Regions from separate parts of the Thauera sp. WH-1 genome, predicted to be linked through region 3. Evidence: predicted binding sites of a transcription regulator. Region 3 holds the regulator's gene; each other region holds the start of a gene.
What was found. Region 3 encodes FNR, which switches genes on or off when oxygen is low (the NO sensors DNR and NnrR bind a similar motif). Its sites were predicted from a motif close to TTGANCTAGNTCAA; they were not measured.
Positions count from the first base shown of each region.

Region 1: a site for FNR is predicted at 3,112-3,125, ahead of ubiU (ubiquinone anaerobic biosynthesis protein UbiU). Genes of this name have one in related genera too.
Region 2: a site for FNR is predicted at 2,490-2,503, ahead of paaN (phenylacetic acid degradation protein PaaN). Genes of this name have one in related genera too.
Region 4: a site for FNR is predicted at 2,427-2,440, ahead of napF (ferredoxin-type protein NapF). Genes of this name have one in related genera too.

Region 1 is NZ_JBLQGP010000004.1:73,497-78,416, forward strand. Features, by position in the region: gene thiL (thiamine-phosphate kinase) at 1-249, opposite strand, end outside; gene ubiT (ubiquinone anaerobic biosynthesis accessory factor UbiT) at 386-928, opposite strand; gene ACMV5O_RS05940 (U32 family peptidase) at 960-1,871, opposite strand; gene ubiU (ubiquinone anaerobic biosynthesis protein UbiU) at 2,038-3,054, opposite strand; gene ACMV5O_RS05950 (sodium:solute symporter family protein) at 3,211-4,671, opposite strand; gene rocD (ornithine--oxo-acid transaminase) at 4,792-4,920, opposite strand, start outside.
Region 2 is NZ_JBLQGP010000030.1:22,020-26,939, reverse strand. Features, by position in the region: gene ACMV5O_RS19550 (IclR family transcriptional regulator) at 1-353, opposite strand, end outside; gene paaY (phenylacetic acid degradation protein PaaY) at 434-1,051, shown strand; gene paaX (phenylacetic acid degradation operon negative regulatory protein PaaX) at 1,146-2,090, opposite strand; gene paaN (phenylacetic acid degradation protein PaaN) at 2,551-4,218, shown strand; gene paaG (2-(1,2-epoxy-1,2-dihydrophenyl)acetyl-CoA isomerase PaaG) at 4,229-4,920, shown strand, end outside.
Region 3 is NZ_JBLQGP010000006.1:184,575-189,494, forward strand. Features, by position in the region: gene ACMV5O_RS08670 (PHA/PHB synthase family protein) at 1-975, shown strand, start outside; gene ACMV5O_RS08675 (Crp/Fnr family transcriptional regulator) at 1,009-1,692, opposite strand; gene ACMV5O_RS08680 (SirB2 family protein) at 1,793-2,173, shown strand; gene fnr (fumarate/nitrate reduction transcriptional regulator Fnr) at 2,201-2,941, opposite strand; gene hemN (oxygen-independent coproporphyrinogen III oxidase) at 3,091-4,482, shown strand; gene ACMV5O_RS08695 (sulfite exporter TauE/SafE family protein) at 4,579-4,920, shown strand, end outside.
Region 4 is NZ_JBLQGP010000005.1:200,306-205,225, forward strand. Features, by position in the region: gene napA (nitrate reductase catalytic subunit NapA) at 1-1,597, opposite strand, end outside; gene ACMV5O_RS07650 (chaperone NapD) at 1,599-1,853, opposite strand; gene napF (ferredoxin-type protein NapF) at 1,850-2,371, opposite strand; gene narL (two-component system response regulator NarL) at 2,519-3,163, opposite strand; gene ACMV5O_RS07665 (HAMP domain-containing protein) at 3,160-4,920, opposite strand, start outside.

The DNA.
Region 1 (4,920 bases), on a different contig from region 3:
GACCGCCAGCGTCTTCCAGCCCAGATCCTCGGCGTCGGTGTCGGCGAAGAAGTGCGTGCCGGCGACCAGCATGTCGGTGGAGACGGCCAGCTGCATCCCGGGCTGCGCGCGCAGCAGGGCGGCATCGTCGCCCCCGGCGAGGTCGGTGTGCCGGGTCGGGCGCGTGAAATGGCGCCGGATCAGGTCGAACTCGGAGGGCGCTGTCGAGGGCGCAGAGGGTGTCGGTGCAGGTGGCTTGGCGGAGGGCATGGCGCGGCGGGCGCGGCGCGTTCGGATGCGCCACGGGCAGAACGGGGCCGCTAGATTACCGCAGATGCCACCCGGATCGCGCGCGGCGATCGGGGTGGCGGGCACCCCTGCAGCGCAGGCGACAGCGGGTAGGCGTTCAGCGTCGGCCGCTGAGGCGAGACTTCAAGGCCTCCCAATCCACCGCGTCGAGCGTGTTCTTCACCAGCAGGCCGAGATCGGTGTCGCCTTCCATGCGCAGGCGGCGGCTGAAGAACAGGGTGTCGGGATCCTCCTCGCGCAGCGCGAGCGCGATGAAGTCGCGCGCGGTGGCCGAGATGATCAGGTCGGGCTTTTTGCCCGCGGCCGGCGCGGCACGGCGGAAGCCCTTGTCGCCGAGGCTGAAGTCGAGCGTCAGGCCGGCGTCGAGCACGCGCAGCTGCAGATGGCGGCCGGCCAGCGGCGCGAGCGTGTCGCGCGGCAGGATGCGGCCGAGCGCGAGGTTGAGCGCCAGCGTCAGGGCCTGGGTGGGCGCTTGCTGCGGCAGGCGCGAAACCAGCCTGGCCAGCGGCGCGGGCACGGTGAAGTCGGGGATGCGCAGATTCTCCAGGTGCTCGCCGATGCGCTGGCGCAGCGCGCCAGGAAAGAGGGCGGACGGCAGCGGCAGGCGGGGCAGCGCGGGAAGGGGGGGCAGGGCAGGCATGGTCAGTCTCCCGGGAGTGTGCGGACGGCGCTCAGGCGGCGACGTACTGTTCGACGCCGGCGCGGCCGTGCCAGAAGCCGTTGCAGGGCGCCTCGACCATCAGTTCGCGACTGGCGGCGAGCGCGGCCGAGGGTGTCTGCGCGCCATCGAGCACGGCGCGGAATTGGTCGACGATCTGACGGGTGTGTGCGCCCTGGGGGCTGATGCGTAGCAGCTCGGCGCTCTGCCGCACCGCAGGCAGGTCGCCAAGCAGGTTGTGCACTCGCGCCGACTGGGTCTGCACGCCGTTCAGCGTCAGGAAGGGTTCGCCCTCGCGCGTGCGCAAGGTGATGCCGTCCATGATCGACAGGCAGCGGAACTCGCAGGTGTCCTTCTGCAGGTTGAAGTGGCGGGCGGTGAAGCAGCGCGCCGAGTGCGCCAGCGGCAGGCGGCCGTAGGCGAAGACCTCGGTCTCGATCGGCGCCGGTAGTGCGGCGCGCACCTCGGCGAGTGCCGCGCCCGACATCTCCGGGGCGACCGCCCAGCGCGTCGCACCGGCGTCGATCATCAGCTGCAGGGTGGCGGGATTGAAGAGGTTGAGCGTGGGGCCGGCGACCCAGTTGCGCACGCCGGCTTCGGTCAGCAGGCGCACCGCGCCCATGTCGTTGGCCTCGACGCGAAAGCCGGTCTCGCCCTCGGTGCTCTGGCGCACGATGCGGCGCAGCACCTTGAGGTCGGACTCGGACTCGATCAGACCCTGAGTGCTGATCACCACTTCCTTGCCGGCGCCAGCGAGCACCTTGCCGACCTCGAGCCAGTCTTCGAGGCGCAGTTCGTGGCGGCGCGAACACACGGTCTCCCCGAGATAGACGCTGTCGACCGGCGCTTCGGCCATGTCGGCGTAGAAATCGAGCACGCTCTGGTGCGGCCAGTAGTAGAGCAGGGGGCCAAGGGCGAGTTTCATGGGGCGGTTCTCATTCGGGCTGGATGGCACCGCGGCCGCTTCCGGTGGGCGGTGGGTCGGGCGGGTGCGGCGGCGGTGGTAGTGGCGCGCCGGACGGGGCTGCGCGCGCTCAGGGCGAAACCGTGGGCGGCGCGAGGCATGGCGTCGCGATGGGGGTCGAAGGGGCTCACTTCCAGGGGCGGTAATACGCCCCCAGGGTGTGGCTCTGGCCTTCGGAGACCTTGTTGAGCTCGGTCATCCACGCCGGCAGCACGGCAAAGCCCTCCGGGCCACCGGCCTTGAGCTTGTCGAGCGCGGCGCGCCACACCTTGGTGACCTGGGCGACGTAGGCCGGGCTGCGCTGGCGGCCCTCGATCTTGATCGCGCGGATGCCGATGCGGGCGAGTTCGGGCAGCAGCTCCAGGGTGTTGAGGCTGGTCGGCTCCTCGAGCGCGTAATAGGTCTCGTCGTTGACCTCGAAGCGGCCCTTGCACAGCGTCGGGTAGCCGGCGCGCTCGCCGTCGGCGAAGCGGTCGATGAGGATTCCGTTGAGGCGCGTCTCCATGCCGCGCGGGGTGTCTTCCCAGCGCACGTGCTTGCCTGGCGAGCAGGCGCCGTTGCAGTTGGGTGATTCCCCGGTGGCATAGGCCGACAGCGCGCAGCGGCCCTCGACCATCACGCACAGGCCGCCGAAGCCGAAGACCTCGATCTCGACCGGCGTGTGGGCGATGACACTCTCCACCTGCGCCATCGACAGCACGCGCGGCAGCACCGCGCGCTGGATGCCGAAGCGCTCGTGGTAGTAATTGATGGCCTCGTAGCTGGTGGCCGAGCCCTGCACCGACAGGTGCAGGCGCAGTTGCGGATGAGTCTTCGCGGCGTAGGCCATCAGGCCGGGGTCGGCGAGGATGAGCGCGTCGACGCCGAACTCCGCGGCGCGGTCGATGGCCTGGGTCCAGCTCGGCCAGTTGCCGGTCTGCGGGTAGGTGTTGAGGGCGAGCAGTACCTTGCGGCCGCGGGCGTGGGCATAGGCGATGCCTTCGCGCATCTGCGGCGGGTCGAAGTTGAGGCCGGTGAAGTTGCGCGCGTTGGTGGCGTCCTTGAAGCCGAGATAGACGCAGTCAGCGCCGTGGTCGATGGCGGTCTTGAGGGCCGGCAGGCTGCCGGCGGGGCAGACGAGCTCGATCGGGGTGGGCACGGTCATGGTGGCGGGCGGATGGGAAAAACGCCGCAACCATAGACGAGGGGCCGCGCGCCCGCGTTGATCGGTATCAAACGCAGGCGGGGCCGGCATTGAAGCCCGGCCCCGCCTGCCTGCCTGCCTGCCTGCGCTGACTGCGGCGCGCCGGCCGCGATGGAGTCAGCGCGTCGTGTGGTAGGTGCCTGCCGCAGCGTGATGGCCGCCGAGGTGCGGGCGATGGTGCGGCTTCGGGCCGAGCAGGCCGCCGACCAGCATGCCCAGCGCGCTGGCCGCCAAGCCGTAGAGCTGGGGTTCGACATCGCCTTCGGCGACGAAGATCTCTAGCAGCAGCCAGGTCGACAGGCCGAGGATGATGGCCAGCGCCGCCCCCAGGTTGTTGGCGCGCTTCCAGAACAGGCCGGCGGCGAGCGGCACGAAGGCACCGGCCAGCGTGACGCGGTAGGCGTTCTCGACCATGTGGTGGATGGTGGCCTCGGTGGTGGTGGCGTACCAGGTGACGAGGACGGTGAACACCACCACCGTCACTCGCGTGCTGAGCAGGAAGGCGCGATCACTCATGCCCGGGATGAAGCCGCGCAGCACGTTTTCGGAAAAGGTCACCGAGGGCGCCAGCAGGGTGCCCGAGGCGGTGCTCATGATCACCGACAGCAGGGCGCCGAAGAAGATCACCTGGGCGAAGAAAGGCATGTGCTGCAGGATCAGCGTCGGCAGGATGAGCTGGGAGTCCTGCTCCATCAGGCGCTCGACCATGCCCGGGTCGATGATGTGGGCGGTGTAGGCCAGGAACAGCGGCACCGCGGCGAAGAAGAAGTAGCTGACGCCGCCCAGCGTCGTGCCCCACACCGCGACACGCTCGTTCTTGGACGAGTTGACGCGCTGGAACACGTCCTGCTGCGGGATGGAGCCCAGCGCCATGGTGGCGAAGGCAGCGATCCAGGCGATCATGTCGATCATGTCGAGCGAGGGCAGCCACTCGAACTTGCCCTCGGCCGCGGCCTTGGCGATGACGAGCTCGAAGCCGCCCGCCTTGTCGCCAGCCAGCCAGGTGACCCATACCAGGCCGATGACGATCACGATCATCTGCACGAAGGTGGTGAGCGCGACCGACCACATGCCGCCGAACAGCGTATAGACCAGTACCACGCCGGCACCGATCAGCATGCCCTGGTTCATGCTCACGACGTCGTTCGACAGCACGTTGAAAACCAGGCCGAGCGCGGTGATCTGCGCCGCCACCCAGCCCAGGTAGGACAGCACGATGCAGATCGACAGCACCAGCTCGGTCGTGCGGTTGTAGCGCATGCGGAAGAAGTCGCCCAGGGTGAGCAGGTTCATGCGGTACAGCGGGCGGGCGAAGACGAGGCCGAACAGCACCAGGCACACCGAGGCGCCGAGCGGGTCGGAGATCAGGCCGCGAAAGCCTTCCTCGAGGAAGGTGGCGGAGATGCCGAGCACGGTCTCGGCGCCGAACCAGGTCGCGAACACCATTGCCAGCACGATGAACATCGGCAGGTTGCGACCTGCGGTGATGTAGTCGCGCGCGTTATGCACCCGGGTGGCGGCATACAGACCGATGCCGATGGAGACGACCAGATAGGCGACGACAAGCCAGAGCAGCATCATGAGGCCCTTCGTGAATGCGCTTCAGGTGCGCGGTTGTAAGATCAGGCGCGAGTTTAGCAATATGCTGCAGCGCAATGGGCGCGGCGTCTTGTCGATCCGGGGGCGGCCGGCGCCGCTTTATTGCAGATTTGCAACGGCCCCGGTGGGGCCGGCCGCGCCGCGCTCGGCGACGGACTGCCGCAGCGTGGTCACGATGCCTTCGATCGCCGCCTCCAGCGTGTCCTCGTCGATGATCAGCGGCGGCGC
Region 2 (4,920 bases), on a different contig from region 3:
ACCGGGCCGCGCTCGCTCCACACCGCAAGGGCGACGGTCTCGTTGGTGAGGTCGCGCAGTTCGCTGATCGCGGCGAGGCCGAGGCGGATGCGGTCCACCCGGTCGAGGGCGACGAGGCCGAGATTGAGGGCGAAGGGCCCGAGGTCGTAGCGCGAGGTGAGCCGGTCCTGTTCGACCAGCCCCGAGCGGATCAGGCTGACCAGGTAGCGATGGGCCTTGGAAGGGGGCATGTCCGCAGCCTGCGCGATGTCCTTGAGCATCATGGATCGCTTACCGCTGACCATCGCGCGCAGGATGCTCATGCCCACTTCGAGGGACTGCACGCCATGCTTGCCGTCGAGTTCGTCGTTCATGAGGGCACTGTTCATAAAATTACTTATTGAAGAATTATTTTCTTTATATGTAACATAAGCCCAAACAGCGGAGAACAGCAATGACCCAACTGAAAGTCTACGCAATCGACGGCATCGTGCCGGTCGTGGATCCGACCGCGTATGTACATCCCTCGGCGGTGCTGATCGGCGACGTGATCGTCGGTCCGGGATGCTACGTCGGCCCCTGCGCCAGCCTGCGCGGCGACTTCGGGCGGCTCATCCTCGAGCGCGGCTCCAACATCCAGGATACGTGCGTGATGCATGGCTTCCCCGGTACCGACACGGTCGTGGAGGAAGATGGCCACATTGGCCATGGCGCGGTGCTGCATGGCTGCCGGGTGGGACGCAATGCGCTGGTCGGGATGAACGCGGTGATCATGGACAACGCGGTGATCGGCGAGGCGTCCATCGTTGCCGCGTCGGCCTTCGTCAAGGCCGGCGTCGAGATCCCGCCACGGGTGCTGGCCGCGGGCATGCCGGCGAAGGTGATCCGTGCGCTGTCGGACGAGGAGATCCGCTGGAAGAGCGAGGGCACTGCGACCTACCAGGACCTCTCGCGCCGCAGCCTGGCGACGATGCAGGAGACCACGCCGCTGACGGCGGTCGAGCCGGGACGCAAGCGCATCCACATGCCCGATGTCGTGCCGCTGGTGGAACTGCGGCGCAAGGAAGATTGAGGGCGGAATCCAGCAGGTCGCCGCCGTGCGGACGCTTTGCCTGATCCGGCGCAGGCGCACCGCGCGTCGGTGGGCCGCGCCGCAAAGCGGGGGATCAGCCTGCGTCGCTCAGCGGATCGGCGTCCTGGAAGCGCTCGAACAGGCGCGGCGAAGCCTCGGGCGTGCGCCCATCGGCCAGTTGGAAGTGCGTCTCCAGATGGCGCTCGGACGGCGCCAGCAGGCGACGGTAAAGCTCGCGGCAGAGCAGGCGCGCGCGCTGCCCGGGCCAGTCGGCGGCGAGCAACACGTCCGGCAGACCGGGATCGCGCAGCAGCAGGCGGCGATAGTCGTGAATCAGCAGCATCCGGCCGAGGAAGGCGCTCTCGTCGTCGCAGGCGCCCTCGCGCAGCTGCGTCAGGACGGGCTGGTAGCGCTCGACGAAGTCTCGATAGGTCGCGGCCAGCCCTTCGAGATTCCACGCCGCGTGCACCAGCTCGGCGTCGCTTGCCGCCGTGCCAAGCGCGGCATCGGCCGCCAGCAGCGGCTTGAGCTTGGGCACGAGCCCGCCCAGGCCCTCGCCGACGAGGGCGTCGAAGGCCGCAATCAGGTCGGCGCTGGGATGAATGAAGCAGTCGCCGCTCAAGGTGCCGAAACCCTGCCAGAACAAGGCCCGGCGCAAGCGCTCGCGATCCTTCGCAGCGAGTTCGCCCACCGTCACCACCAGGCGCCAGCGCCGATCCCAGCCCTGGGCGGTCGATGCGTAGATGCGGCGCGAGGCGTCCTCGATGCGTTGCAGTCCGGAAGCGGTGAGCAGGTAGTCCGTGCGCCGACCGCAAGGTTCGCTGCGCAGCCACTCGTCGCGCACAAGCCGGAACACCGAGGTCCGCACCAGTCGCTCGTTCAATCCCAGCGGCTCGAGCAGGCGGATGAGGCTGCCCAGCCAGATGCGCCCCCCGCGCGGCACCACCGCGTCGCCAAAGGCCGAGATGATCAGCGACCTCGCCTGCACGCGATCCTGCTTGCGAAATGCGTCGAGGCGGTCCTGAATGGAAGTGGTCACGGATTGACGGGTTTGGGCACTTGCGGGCGCGAAGTCTATCGGCTCCAGCGGATTGCGCATAGCACCCCTGCGGGCAGCGTGAAGCGGTGTGGTCGTGGGCATGGTCTGGGTGTCCGGGCAGGCGCGCAGAGCGAACGCTCACGATGCTGCGGCGCAGCGTTTCAGCAAGCATCATCGTGATGCCTTTTAAATGATACCTTACAAACGACTATTTGTATCACAAAGGTATCGAATCAATGCCATCGCAAGCGACAGGATTATTCATTACCTTTCATAAAAATGATGAATGATTCTCATGTGATACTTAACAATCTGATTTTTATATAGTTACGTTTTCTGAAATAAGTTCTGCATGACAGAACAAAGAACGATCCGACACCATAAACGAGATACCAATGATTGACATAGACCAAATCCATTTGTATCGTTTAAAGCACAAGACCCCCACCCGGAGAGACCAATGACCCACCCCCTGCTCGAGAAGCATCGCGCCACCCTGGAAGGCGCACTCAACGCCATCGCCACGCGCGGCTACTGGTCCCCGTTCCCCGAGATGCCGAGCCCCAAGCTGTATGGCGAAACGGCGCCGGACGATGGCAAGCGCGCGTTCGAGGCCCACCTGGGCAAGCGCTTCGAGCTGGATCAGCCGGGCCAGACCGGCTGGCACGGGGGTGAGTCCTCGCCCTATGGCATCACGCTCGACGTCAGCTATCCGGTGTGCGAGCCCGATGCGCTGATCGCCGCCGGCCTCGAGGCGATGCAGGGCTGGCAGGCGGTGGGCGCCGACGGCCGCACCGGCATCTGCCTGGAGATCCTCGACCGCCTCAACAAGCAGAGCTTCGAGATCGCCCATGCGGTGATGATGACCTCTGGTCAGGGCTGGATGATGGCCTTCCAGGCCGGTGGCCCGCACGCCCAGGACCGCGGCCTCGAGGCCGTGACCTACGCCTGGCGCGAGCAAAGCTTCGTGCCGGCCGAGACCACCTGGGAGAAGCCGCAGGGCAAGAACCCGCCGCTGGTCATGAAGAAGCACTTCCAGATCGTCGGCCGCGGCGTCGGCCTGGTGATCGGCTGCGGCACCTTCCCGACCTGGAACACCTACCCGGGCCTGTTCGCGGCGCTGGCGACCGGCAACGCGGTGATCGTCAAGCCGCACAGCAACGCCATCCTGCCGGCCGCCATCACCGTGCGCACGATCCGCGCCGTGCTCGCCGAGAACGGCATCGACCCCAACCTGGTCTCGCTGTGCGTCGCCACCCAGCGCACCGTGACCCAGGCGCTCGCCACCCATCCGGCGGTCAAGTCGGTCGACTTCACCGGCAGCAACGTGTTCGGCCAGTGGCTGATCGACAACTGCCGCCAGGCCCAGGTGTATGCCGAGCTCGCCGGCGTGAACAACATCGTCATCGACTCCACCGACGCCTACAAGGCGATGCTCAACAACCTCGCCTTCACGCTGTCGCTCTACTCCGGCCAGATGTGCACCACCTCGCAGGCGATCTTCGTGCCCGCCGGTGGCATCGACACCGAGGACGGCCACAAGAGCTATGACGAGTTCTGCGCCGACCTCGCCCGCTCGGTCGAGCGCTTCCTGTCCAAGCCCGAAGTCGCCTTTGCTGTGCTCGGCGCGATCCAGTCCGCCGACACCGCCGAGCGCATCGACATCGCCAACAGCGGCGCACTGGGCAAGGTCGTGCTCGCCTCGCAGAAGCTCGACAACCCCGAGTTCCCCGGCGCCAAGGTGCGCACCCCGGCGCTGCTCGCCTGCGATGCGGCCGACGAGAAGGCCTACATGGAAGAGCGCTTCGGCCCGATCAGCTTCATCGTCAAGGTCGCCGACACCGCCGCCGGCATCGCGCTGTCCGAGCGCGTGGTCAGCACCCATGGCGCGCTGACGGTCGGCCTCTACTCCACCCGGCAGGACGTCATCGACGCCATGACCGAGGCCACCTGGCGCGGCAAGGTCGCGCTGTCGATCAATCTCACGGGTGGCGTCTTCGTGAACCAGTCGGCTGCCTTCTCGGACTACCACGGCACCGGCGGCAACCCCTCGGCCAACGCCTCGTACTCGGATTCGGCCTTCGTCGCCAACCGCTTCCGTGTCGTCCAGCGTCGCTACCACGCCTGAGGAGCCGACCATGGAATACAAGAACATTCAGTTCGCAGTGGAGGCGGGCATCGCCCGCCTGACGCTGAACCGCCCCGACAAGCTCAACAGCTTCACCGGCGAGATGCACGGCGAGCTGCGTGACGCGCTCGACCGCATCCAGGCCGACAAGGCCGTGCGCGTGCTGGTGCTCACCGGTGCCGGCCGCGCCTTCTGCGCCGGCCAGGACCTCGCCGATCCCGACATGGCTGCGGTGGGCGGGACGATGCCCGACATCGGCAACGTCGTCGAAAAGAACTACAAGCCCCTGGTGCTGCGCCTGCAGAACCTGCGCGTGCCCACCATCGCCGCGGTCAATGGCATTGCCGCTGGCGCCGGCGCCAGCGTGGCGCTGGCCTGCGACCTGGTGGTGGCGGCGAAATCCGCCTCCTTCCTGCAGGCCTTCAGCAAGATCGGCCTGGTGCCCGACACCGGCGGCACCTGGTTCCTGCCCCAGCGCGTCGGCATGGCACGCGCGATGGGCCTGGCGCTGCTGGCCGACAAGCTGCCCGCCGACAAGGCCGCCGACTGGGGCCTGATCTGGGCCGCCTACGACGACGCCGAATTCGGCGCCAAGGTCGATGCGCTCGCCGCCCAGCTCGCCAGCATGCCGACCAAGGCGCTGGTGCGCACCCGCCAAGCGATGCACGCCGCGCCCGGCCACACGCTCGAGCAGCAGCTCTC
Region 3 (4,920 bases):
TTCCTGCTCGATCAGGGCCTGGATGTCTTCATCACGAGTTGGAAGAACCCGGACGCCTCCATGCGCGACGTCGGCTTCGACGACTATCTGCTCGAGGGCGTGGACGCGATCGTGCAGGTCGCGCGTCGTTTCACCGGCGCGGCACGGGTGCACGCAGTGGGCTACTGCATCGGTGGCACTGCGCTGGCGATGTACATGGCCTGGGCCAATCGCCACTACGGCGAGGAGGCGATGCCGGTTGCGGACTGGACGCTCCTCACCACCCTGGTCGACTTCCACAAGCCAGGCGACATCGAGGTCTTCATCGACGAGAGCAGCATCCGCTACCTGACCGAGCAGATGGCGCGCAGGGGCTACCTCGACGGCAAGGACATGGCCGCCTCCTTCCGCCTGCTGCGCTCCAACAGCCTGATCTGGCATTACGTCGTGCATGGCTGGCTGTACGGCGAGAAGCCGCCGCCGTTCGACGTCCTCTACTGGAACATGGACGCCACCCGCATGCCTTATCGCATGCATGCCTGGTACCTGCGCGAGCTCTATCTGGACAACCGACTGATCCAGCCTGGCGCGCTGAGTGTGGCCGGCGAGGCGCTGGATCTGGGGGAGATCCGCCAACCGCTGTACGCGGTCGCGGCCGAGGACGACCACATCGCGCCCTGGCGACAGACTTTCAAGGTCGTACACCACATCGATGGCCCGGTACGCCAGGTGCTGTCCAGCTCGGGTCACATCCTGGGCATCGTGAATCCGGTGGTCGATCCGCCCAAGCGGCGCTACTGGGTGGGGCCGAGCGAGCGCAACGACACGGCCGATGCCTGGCGCCAAAGGGCGCAGGAGAGCGAAGGCAGCTGGTGGGAGGACTGGATGCGCTGGCTCAAGCCGCGCGCCGGGCGTGTGGTCGGCGCGCGCCCGGCCGCGACCGAGGCGTTTCCAGCGCTTGCGCCGGCCCCCGGCCAATATGTGCTCGAGCGCTGAGCGCGCGCCGAGCGCGCTGCACGGGTGCTGCGCTCAGCTGTTGTAGCGGGCAAGCCGTGCCGGGTCGTGCAGGGTGATGCGTTTGCCCTGCACGCTGATCAGGCCGGCCTCGCTGAGATCATGGAAGATCCGCGACAGGGTCTCGGGCGTCAGGTTCAGGCGCGAGGCGATCACCTGCTTGCTGGTCGGCAGGGCGATCTCGCACGGCGTGTCGCTGTCGGCGACCTGCAGCAGGTAACCGATCACGCGCTGCATGCTCGAGCGCAACGAGTAGGTCTCGACGTCCTGCACCAGGCTGTGCAGTCGAATCGCCATGCCGGCCAGCAGTTTGTGCGCAAAGGTCGAGTCCTGGTCGATGAGCTCGGTGACCACGGCCTGGCCGACGTGGATCAGCACGCTGTCGGTGAGGGCCTCGGCAAACACCGGATAGGGGCGGTTCATGAACATCACCGCCTCGCCAAAGCTCTGCAGGGCACCGACGATCTCGACCACCTTCTCGGTTCCTTGGGGAGAGGAGAAGGCGAGCTTGATCTGGCCGGAGACGACGAAGTAAAAGCCGTGGGGCTGGTCACCGCGCTGGAACAGCACCTCGCCCCGGGCGACGTGACGGTCGCGGGTGTAGCGCGACACGCGCTGGATGTCCGCCTCCGACAGTTCGCTGAACAGCGGGATGCGGTGCAGGAAGGACGAAATATCGAGCGTGGCGTGGTGGGGCATCGGCGGACTCTCCGGAACGAGTCGTAATATTAATCGAGAGCGGCCACAATACCGTGCCGTTCGCACCCGGCAGTGGAGTCGGGCATGGCAAGGAGAGGGGATGTACTACGCAATCAAACACCTGCATGTAAGCTGCGTCGTCCTCAGCGTCGCAGGTTTCCTGTTGCGCGGCCTGTGGATGATCTCGGGCAGCCCGCTGCTCAAGCACCGGCTCACGCGCGTGCTGCCTCACGTCATCGACAGCGTGCTGCTGCTGTCCGCCATCGCGCTGGCGGTGATGATCGCCCAGTATCCCTTCGCTGCCGACTGGGTGACGGCCAAGGTGCTTGGACTGCTCGCCTACATCGGGCTGGGCACGGTGGCGCTCAAGCGCGGCCGCACCCTGACTGTCCGCGTGTCGGCCTTCAGCGCCGCCTTGCTGGTGTATGCCTGGATCGCGTCGGTGGCGATGACGAAGAACGTCGCTGGCTTTTTCGCCTGAAGCGGCTGGCGGCGGCGCTGCCTGCGCTCAGCGCGCGCCGTGCTGGTGCTGGATCAGCTTCTTGAGGCTGGCCGGCTCCAGCAGCATCACGTGCTTCTGTTGCACCGCGATCAGGCCATCCTCCTGAAAGCGTGAGAACGCGCGCGACACGGTCTCGAGCTTGAGTCCGAGATAGGAGCCGATCTCCTCGCGCGTCATGCGCAGGTTGAATTCCTGGGCCGAGAAGCCGCGCGCATTGAAGCGCTGCGACATGTTGAGCAGGAAGGCGGCGAGGCGCTCCTCGGCGCGCATCGAGCCCAGCAGCATCATCACGCCGTGGTCGCGCACGATCTCGCGGCTCATCACCTTGTGGAACTGCAGCTGCAGGCCCTCGACCTCGTGCGACATCTGCTCGAGCTTGTCGTACGCGATCACGCACACCTCGCTGTCTTCGAGCGCGATCGCGTTGCAGCTGTGCGCTTCGGTGCTGATGCCGTCCAGACCGAGGATCTCGCCCGTCATCTGGAAGCCGGTGACCTGTTCGCGGCCGTCCTCGAGCAGCACGTCGGTCTTGAACGAGCCGGCGCGAATCGCGTAGATCGCCTCGAACGGATCGCCTGCACGATAAAGGCTCTGCTGGCGCTTGACCTTGCGGCGTGCGCCGACCAGTTCGTCGAGTCGGCTCAGTTCGTTGTCCGACATCCCGAAGGGCAGACACAACTCCACGAGGTTGCACTGCGAACAGGCTGATTTCAGCCCATTCACGGTAATCGGCACACTTGCCCTCATCTGCACGATAATCCTGCTTCCCTGACAAAAGACACCAAACCAGACCCGCTGGTTGGTCGGCCGGGCAAGGTTTCATGCCCGTTGACCCACGTCAACCAAAAACCTGCGGTGATCTGCCATTGTTTGGCACACACTGCAGCAGCAAGACTATGAAAAGCCAGAACGAACTCATCTTCGATCCGCAACTGATCCGCAAATTCGACATCAACGGACCGCGGTATACCTCTTATCCGACAGCGGACCGCTTCGTCGAAGCCTTCAACGCGGATGCGCTCAAGGCGTGGCTCGCAAAGCGGGCCGTGGGCGGCGTCAGCAAACCGCTCTCATTATACTTCCACATCCCATTCTGTAACACGATCTGCTACTACTGCGCCTGCAACAAGATCATCACCAAGGATCATGGGCGTTCCGCCAAGTACCTGAAATACCTGGCAAAGGAGATCGCGATGCAGGCGGCCTGCCTCGAGGGCAGTCGTCAGGTGACCCAGCTTCACCTCGGCGGCGGCACTCCCACCTTCCTGTCGCACGACGAGATGCGCGAGCTGATGGATTCGGTGCGTGAGCACTTCACGCTGGTGCCGAACGGCGAATATTCGATCGAGGTCGATCCGCGCAAGGTCGATTTCGACACCGTGAAGCTGCTCGCCGACCTTGGCTTCAACCGCATGAGCGTGGGCGTGCAGGACTTTGCGGAGGATGTGCAGGCGGCGGTCAATCGCATCCAAAGCGTCGAAGAGACCAAGCTCGTCATCGACGCCGCGCGGGCCACCGGCTTCAAGTCGGTGAGCATGGACCTGATCTACGGCCTGCCCAAGCAGAACGTGATCAGCTTCAACCGTACGCTCGAGCAGGTGCTCGAGATCTCGCCCGATCGCATCTCGCTCTACAGCTACGCCCATCTGCCGGGGCTGTTCAAGCCGCAGCGGCGCATCCAGACCAGCGACATGCCCAGCGCCGACACCAAGCTGCAGCTGCTGCAGCTCGGCATCCGCCGCCTCACAGCAGCCGGCTATGTCTACATCGGCATGGACCACTTCGCCAAGCCGGACGACGAGCTCACCGTCGCCCAGCGCCAGGGCCGGCTGCACCGCAACTTCCAGGGCTACTCGACCCAGGCCGAATGCGACCTGCTCGCCTTCGGCGTTTCGGCGATCGGCAAGATCGGGCCGGTGTATGCGCAGAACGTGAAGACGCTCGACGAGTACTACGATGCGCTCGACCGCGACGAGCTGCCGGTGCTGCGCGGCATCGAACTCACCGCCGACGACCTGCTGCGGCGCGCCATCATCCAGGCGCTGATGTGCCATTTCGAGCTGTCGATGCAGTCGATCGAGATTGCTCACCTGATCAATTTCCGCGACTACTTCGCCGACGAGCTCGCCGACCTGGCCGAGATGGAAAAGGCCGGCCTGCTCAAGATCGACGGCGACTGGATCAGCGTCGAGCCCGCCGGGCGCCTGCTGGTGCGCGGCATTGCGATGGTGTTCGACCGCTATCTGCGTGCCGATCGCGAGCGCGCACGCTACTCGCGGGTGATCTGAGCGCAGTTGCCGCCAACCCGCATTTGCCACCTACCGTTTCTGCAGTGCAGCGTAAGATGACGGCTTCGTCCTTGTCGGCCATGCGCCGGAGCCGTCATGCCTGAAACCGGTTACCTTGCCGTCTTCCTGATCGGACTGCTTGGCGGCACGCACTGCGTGTCGATGTGCGGCGGCATCGTCGGCGCGCTCACGATGCAGGTACAGACGCCGGGCAGCAAGCCGCAATGGCCGCTGCACCTGGCCTACAACCTTGGGCGCATCAGCACCTACACCGCACTCGGCGGCCTGGTCGGGGCGCTCGGCTCGGCCGGCATGCTGTACGACGGCATGCTGCCGGTGCAGATGACGCTGTACGTGCTCGCCAACCTGATGCTGGTGGCGCTTGGTCTCTACCTCACCGGTTTCACCCGGCTGCTCGCCCCGGTCGAGCGCCTCGGC
Region 4 (4,920 bases), on a different contig from region 3:
CGGCCGACAGCGCGGACACGGTCGGATAGACGTCGGAGACGACGACGAAGGCTTCCGGATTGCGCCACCCCGGGTAGATCTCGTCATTGACGTTCGGGCCCGCCTGCATGTTGTTGGTGGTCGTGGTCCAGTAGCACTTGAGCGTGCCATCCTTGAGCGCGCGACTCTGGGCCACGGCGTGTAGCCCGACCCAGTCGGGGATCGTGCCCTCGGGCAGCTTCCACACCTTCTCGGCGAAGGCGCGGTGCTTGGGATCGGTGACCACCATGTCCGCCGGCAGGCGGTGGGCGAAGGTGCCGACCTCGCGCGCGGTGCCGCAGGCCGAGGGCTGGCCGGTGAGCGAGAACGGGCTGTTGCCCGGCTCCGAGATCTTGCCCACCAGCAGGTGAACGTTGTAGATCATGTTGTTCACCCAGGTGCCGCGGGTGTGCTGGTTGAAGCCCATGGTCCAGAAGGACGTCACCTTGCGGTTCGGGTCGGCGTAGGCCTCGGCCATGCGCTTGAGGTGGGTCTCGGGCACGCCCGACAGCTGGGCGGTCTTCTCCAGCGTGTATTCGGAGACGTAGGCGGCGAACTCGTCGAAGCTCATGTCCTCGGACTTGCCCGGGTTGCCCTTGGGCTTGCCGTCGGCGCCCGGATAGCCGTTGTTGGTCGCCTTGGCCTCGAGCGGGTGGTTACCGCGCAGGCCATAGCCGATGTCGGTCTCGCCGCGCTTGAACTTGACGTGCTTGGCGACGAAGTCCTGATTCACCGCACCGGTCGAGATGATGTGGTGGCAGATGTAGTTGAGGATCGCCAGGTCGGTCTGCGGCTTGAAGATCATCGGGTTGTCGGCGAGCTCGTAGGAACGATGCTCGAAGGTCGACAGCACGTGCACCTCGCAGCCCGGGTGAGTCAGGCGGCGATCGGTGATGCGGCTCCACAGGATGGGGTGCATTTCGGCCATGTTCGAGCCCCACAGCACGAAGGCGTCGGCGTTCTCGATGTCGTCATAGCAGCCCATCGGCTCGTCCATGCCGAAAGTGCGCATGAAGCCGGCCACCGCCGAAGCCATGCAGTGGCGGGCGTTGGGGTCGATGTTGTTGGTGCGGAAGCCGGCCTTGTGCAGCTTGGCGGCGGCATAGCCTTCCCAGATCGTCCACTGGCCGGAGCCGAACATGCCGATCGAGCGCGGGCCGTGCTCCTTGAGCGCCGCCTTCCACTTCTCGGCCATGATGTCGAAGGCCTGATCCCAGCTGATCGGGGTGAACTCGCCGTTCTTGTCGTACTGGCCGCCGCGCATGCGCAGCAGGGGCTGCGTCAGGCGGTCCGCACCGTACATGATCTTGGACAGGAAGTAGCCCTTGATGCAGTTCAGGCCGCGGTTGACCGGGGAGTCGGGGTCGCCCTGCGAGGCCACCACGCGCCCGTTCTGCACGCCCACCAGCACCGAGCAGCCCGTGCCACAGAAACGGCAGGCCGCCTTGTCCCAGCGCACCGAGGTGCCGGAAGGCACAGCGCCCTGCGCCTGCGTCACAACGGGAATGCTGATGCCGGCCGTGGCAGCGGCGGCGGCAATCGCGTTGTTCTTGATGAATTCGCGTCGATTCATGCTCATTTCATGCCTCCTGTAATTCGAGACCGTCATCGGTGTATTCGTAAGCGATCGTCAGCCCCTGCACCTTGGGCGCCAGATTCACGGCCAGGATGGAGTCGGTGACCGTCCAGCCCTCGCCGTCCTCGATGGTGATGACGATGTTGCCCTGCTCGGGCGAGGAGCCATGCAGTTCCACGCCCGGGATGCGCTGCAAGGCCTCGATCACCACGGGAAAATCCGCGGGAAAGGCCCGCACGACCAGACTGGCTATGTTCATTGTTCGCTCTCCGTGGGAATGTCGAAGTTGGCCTGAAGCGCAATCGCCCGCGTCGGGCAGGGCGCGTAACAGGCACCGCAGCCCGTGCAAGCGGCCACATCCAGTGCGGGCTGGGCCACGCCGCCGGCCTGCAGCCGAAACCGGATCGCACCCGTCGGGCAGGACTCGCCGCACACCCGGCACTCGATGCCCCGCTCGGCCAGACAGGCATCGCCAATCGCCGCCCGCAGCGCCCAGGGCACGGAAGACGCACTCGCGCGCTGCAGTGCACGCGGCTCGCAGCGGCTCACGCATTCTGCACAGAAGGTGCACTCGCCCAGGGAGAAGTCGACCGCCGGATAACCCCCTTCGGCGCGCACCAGGATGCCGGTGGGACAGGCTTCGACACAGGCCTCGCAACGCGTGCAGCGGGCGATGAAATCCTCCTCGACCAGCGCCCAAGGCGGGCGTTGCGCCGGCGCAAGCTTGCGCAGTCGACCCCGCAGGAAGCTCCGGCGGGAAATGGGGGCGGATTCCACGTGCTTTCAGGCTCCAATTGGGAAGAGATTAGAGACCCTTCCCACACCCGGGTCGTTGACCAGAGTCAACTTGAGAACCCCCCTCACTTTCACAGGTTCCCGAGCTCTGCCGGCCGCCGCGCCGTGGTCGGGAACCTGCATGCGCCCTCAACCGCGCATGTGCTCCACCGCCCACACCGCGGCCTCGACGCGCGAGCGCAGGTCGAGCTTGCGCAGCAGGTGCTTCACATGCACCTTGACCGTGCCCTCGGCGATGTCGAGCTCGCGGCCGATCTGCTTGTTCGACAGGCCTTCGGCGATCTTCTCGAGGATGCGGACCTCCTGCTCGGTCAGCCCTGCCGCCCCCACCGACTGCGGCCTCGACTCGCCGCGCAAGGCTGCGGCCAGCAGGTGGTTGAGCTGCGGCGGGATGACCACGCGCCCGGCCGCCACGTCGCGCAAGGCCTCGAGCATGGCCTCGGGCTCCATGTCCTTGAGCAGGTAGCCGTCCGCGCCGCCGCGTAGTGCGGCGACGACATCGGCGCCCGCATCGGACACCGTCACCATCACCACGCGGCTGTCGATGCGGGCCGCGCGCAGGCCGCGCAGCACCTCCAGTCCGCTCATGTCGCGCATGTTGAGGTCGAGCAGGATCAGCTCGGGGTGCAACTGGCGCGCGAGCTCCAGCCCCTCCGCGCCGCCTGCCGCCTCGCCGACGAGGCGAAAGCCCGGGATCGTCTGCAGCAGTTGGCTCAAGCCCTTGCGGAACAGGGGGTGGTCATCGACGATGATGACGGACAGGCGTTCGCTCATGCGCTCGAATCTCCAGTGGCAGGGGTCAGGGTCGGCGTCGGCGTCGGGGCCAGACCCGCTGCTGGCGGCGCTGCCGGAATGCTGCCCGCAGCGCGGAACAACACACGCACGCAGGTGCCGCCGGCGGGGTCCGCCGCGAACGTGATGCTGCCCCCCATGCTGCGCGCGCGCTCGCGCATGATCGCAAGCCCGTGGTGGTTGTGCGCATCCGCCGGCGGCTCGCCGATGCCCACGCCGTCGTCCTCGATGGTCAAGGTCACGCTGCCGTCCGCGCCCCCATGCAGGGCCACCCGCGCCCGCTGCGCACGGGCATGGCGGACCATGTTCGACAAGGCCTCGCGCGCGATCTGCAAGACGTTCACTTCCTGGTTGGCACTGAGCGCACAGTTGCCCAGCCCGACCTCGAGCGCCACCTCGACGCCACCGCGCGAGCCATATTCGCGCACCGCGTCCTCGAGCAGGGTCGCGAGGTCTCCCGACAGACCGAGGCGGAAGGACACCAGCAGTTCGCGCAGCTGACGGTAGGCAGCATTGATGCCCTCGCGCAGGTCGGCGAGGATGGGCTCGGCCTCGGCCTTGCGTACCGGATCGGCCAACACCGCCTGCAGCAGGCTGACCTGGATCTTCATGTAGGACAGCGCCTGGGCGAGCGAATCGTGCAGCTCGCGGGCAATCACCGAGCGCTCTTCCTGCAGGGCGAGCAGGCGCTCCTGATCGCTGCGCCGACTGGCGCCGAGCGCCATGCCGATATGCCGCGACAAGGCCTCGACCAACTGGCGCTGCCAGTCTTCCAGGCGTCCACCGTCGGGCAGGGACAGGCGCAGCATGCCGTAATGGTGCTCGCGATCACGCAGCGGAAAACGCAGCAGCGCAGGATTGTGCAGCGCCAGCGCGTCCCCCTCCGACGCCGCGCGGCAGGCTTCGCAGGCCGCCTCCCCGCGCTGCGCGCGATCCGGGCACGGCCCCATCGAGGAGGCGATCACCGTGGCCGGGCCGCCGTGGCGCGGCTCGATGCAGACGAAGCTGCCATCCAGGCCGGCCACGCGGTCGATGTCGCGCAAGGTCGCCTCGTAGGCCTCGGCGGCGGTAGGCGTCTGGTACAGCCGCGCGATGGCGTGATAGAGCAACTCAAGCGAGCGGTTGCTGCGCTGCAGCTCGGCCGTCTTGCCGGCCACGCGCTGCTCCAGCGTGTGATAGTGCCGGGCAAGCTCGTCAGCCATGCGGTTGAAGGCGCCGCCGACGCGACCCAGCTCGTCCTCGCCGGTGTAGCCGACGCGCACGCCGAAGTCCCCTCCCGCAATGCGGCGCGCCGCGTCGAGGAGCCCCCGTAGCGGCTTGAGCAGCGCCCGATGCAGCATGAGAAGGGCAACGAGGACCACAAGCACGATGACGGCCATCGCCGCCGCGAGGATGAAGCGCAAATCGTGAATGCGCTGCTCGGTGTCGCGCTCGAGGACGGCCACCAGGGTGTTGAGCTGCTCGACGAAGGCGTCCACTTCCTCGAGCAGCGCCTCCACCTCCTCGATCGGCGGCGGCGACGACTGGCTGCCGAGCGCGGCGATACGCGGCTTCAGGTTCACCGTCCAGGACGCCTGCACGCCCCGGTGGGTCGCGGCGAACAGCTCGCCGGGTGCGCGATCGATGAAGCGTAGCAGCGCCGGATGCTCGAGCTGCGTCTCGAACTCCCGCACCGCCGCCGCCACCCGCGCGGACTCGACACGGCCGTTCAAGGCATCGACCGCGATCAGGTTGGCGAC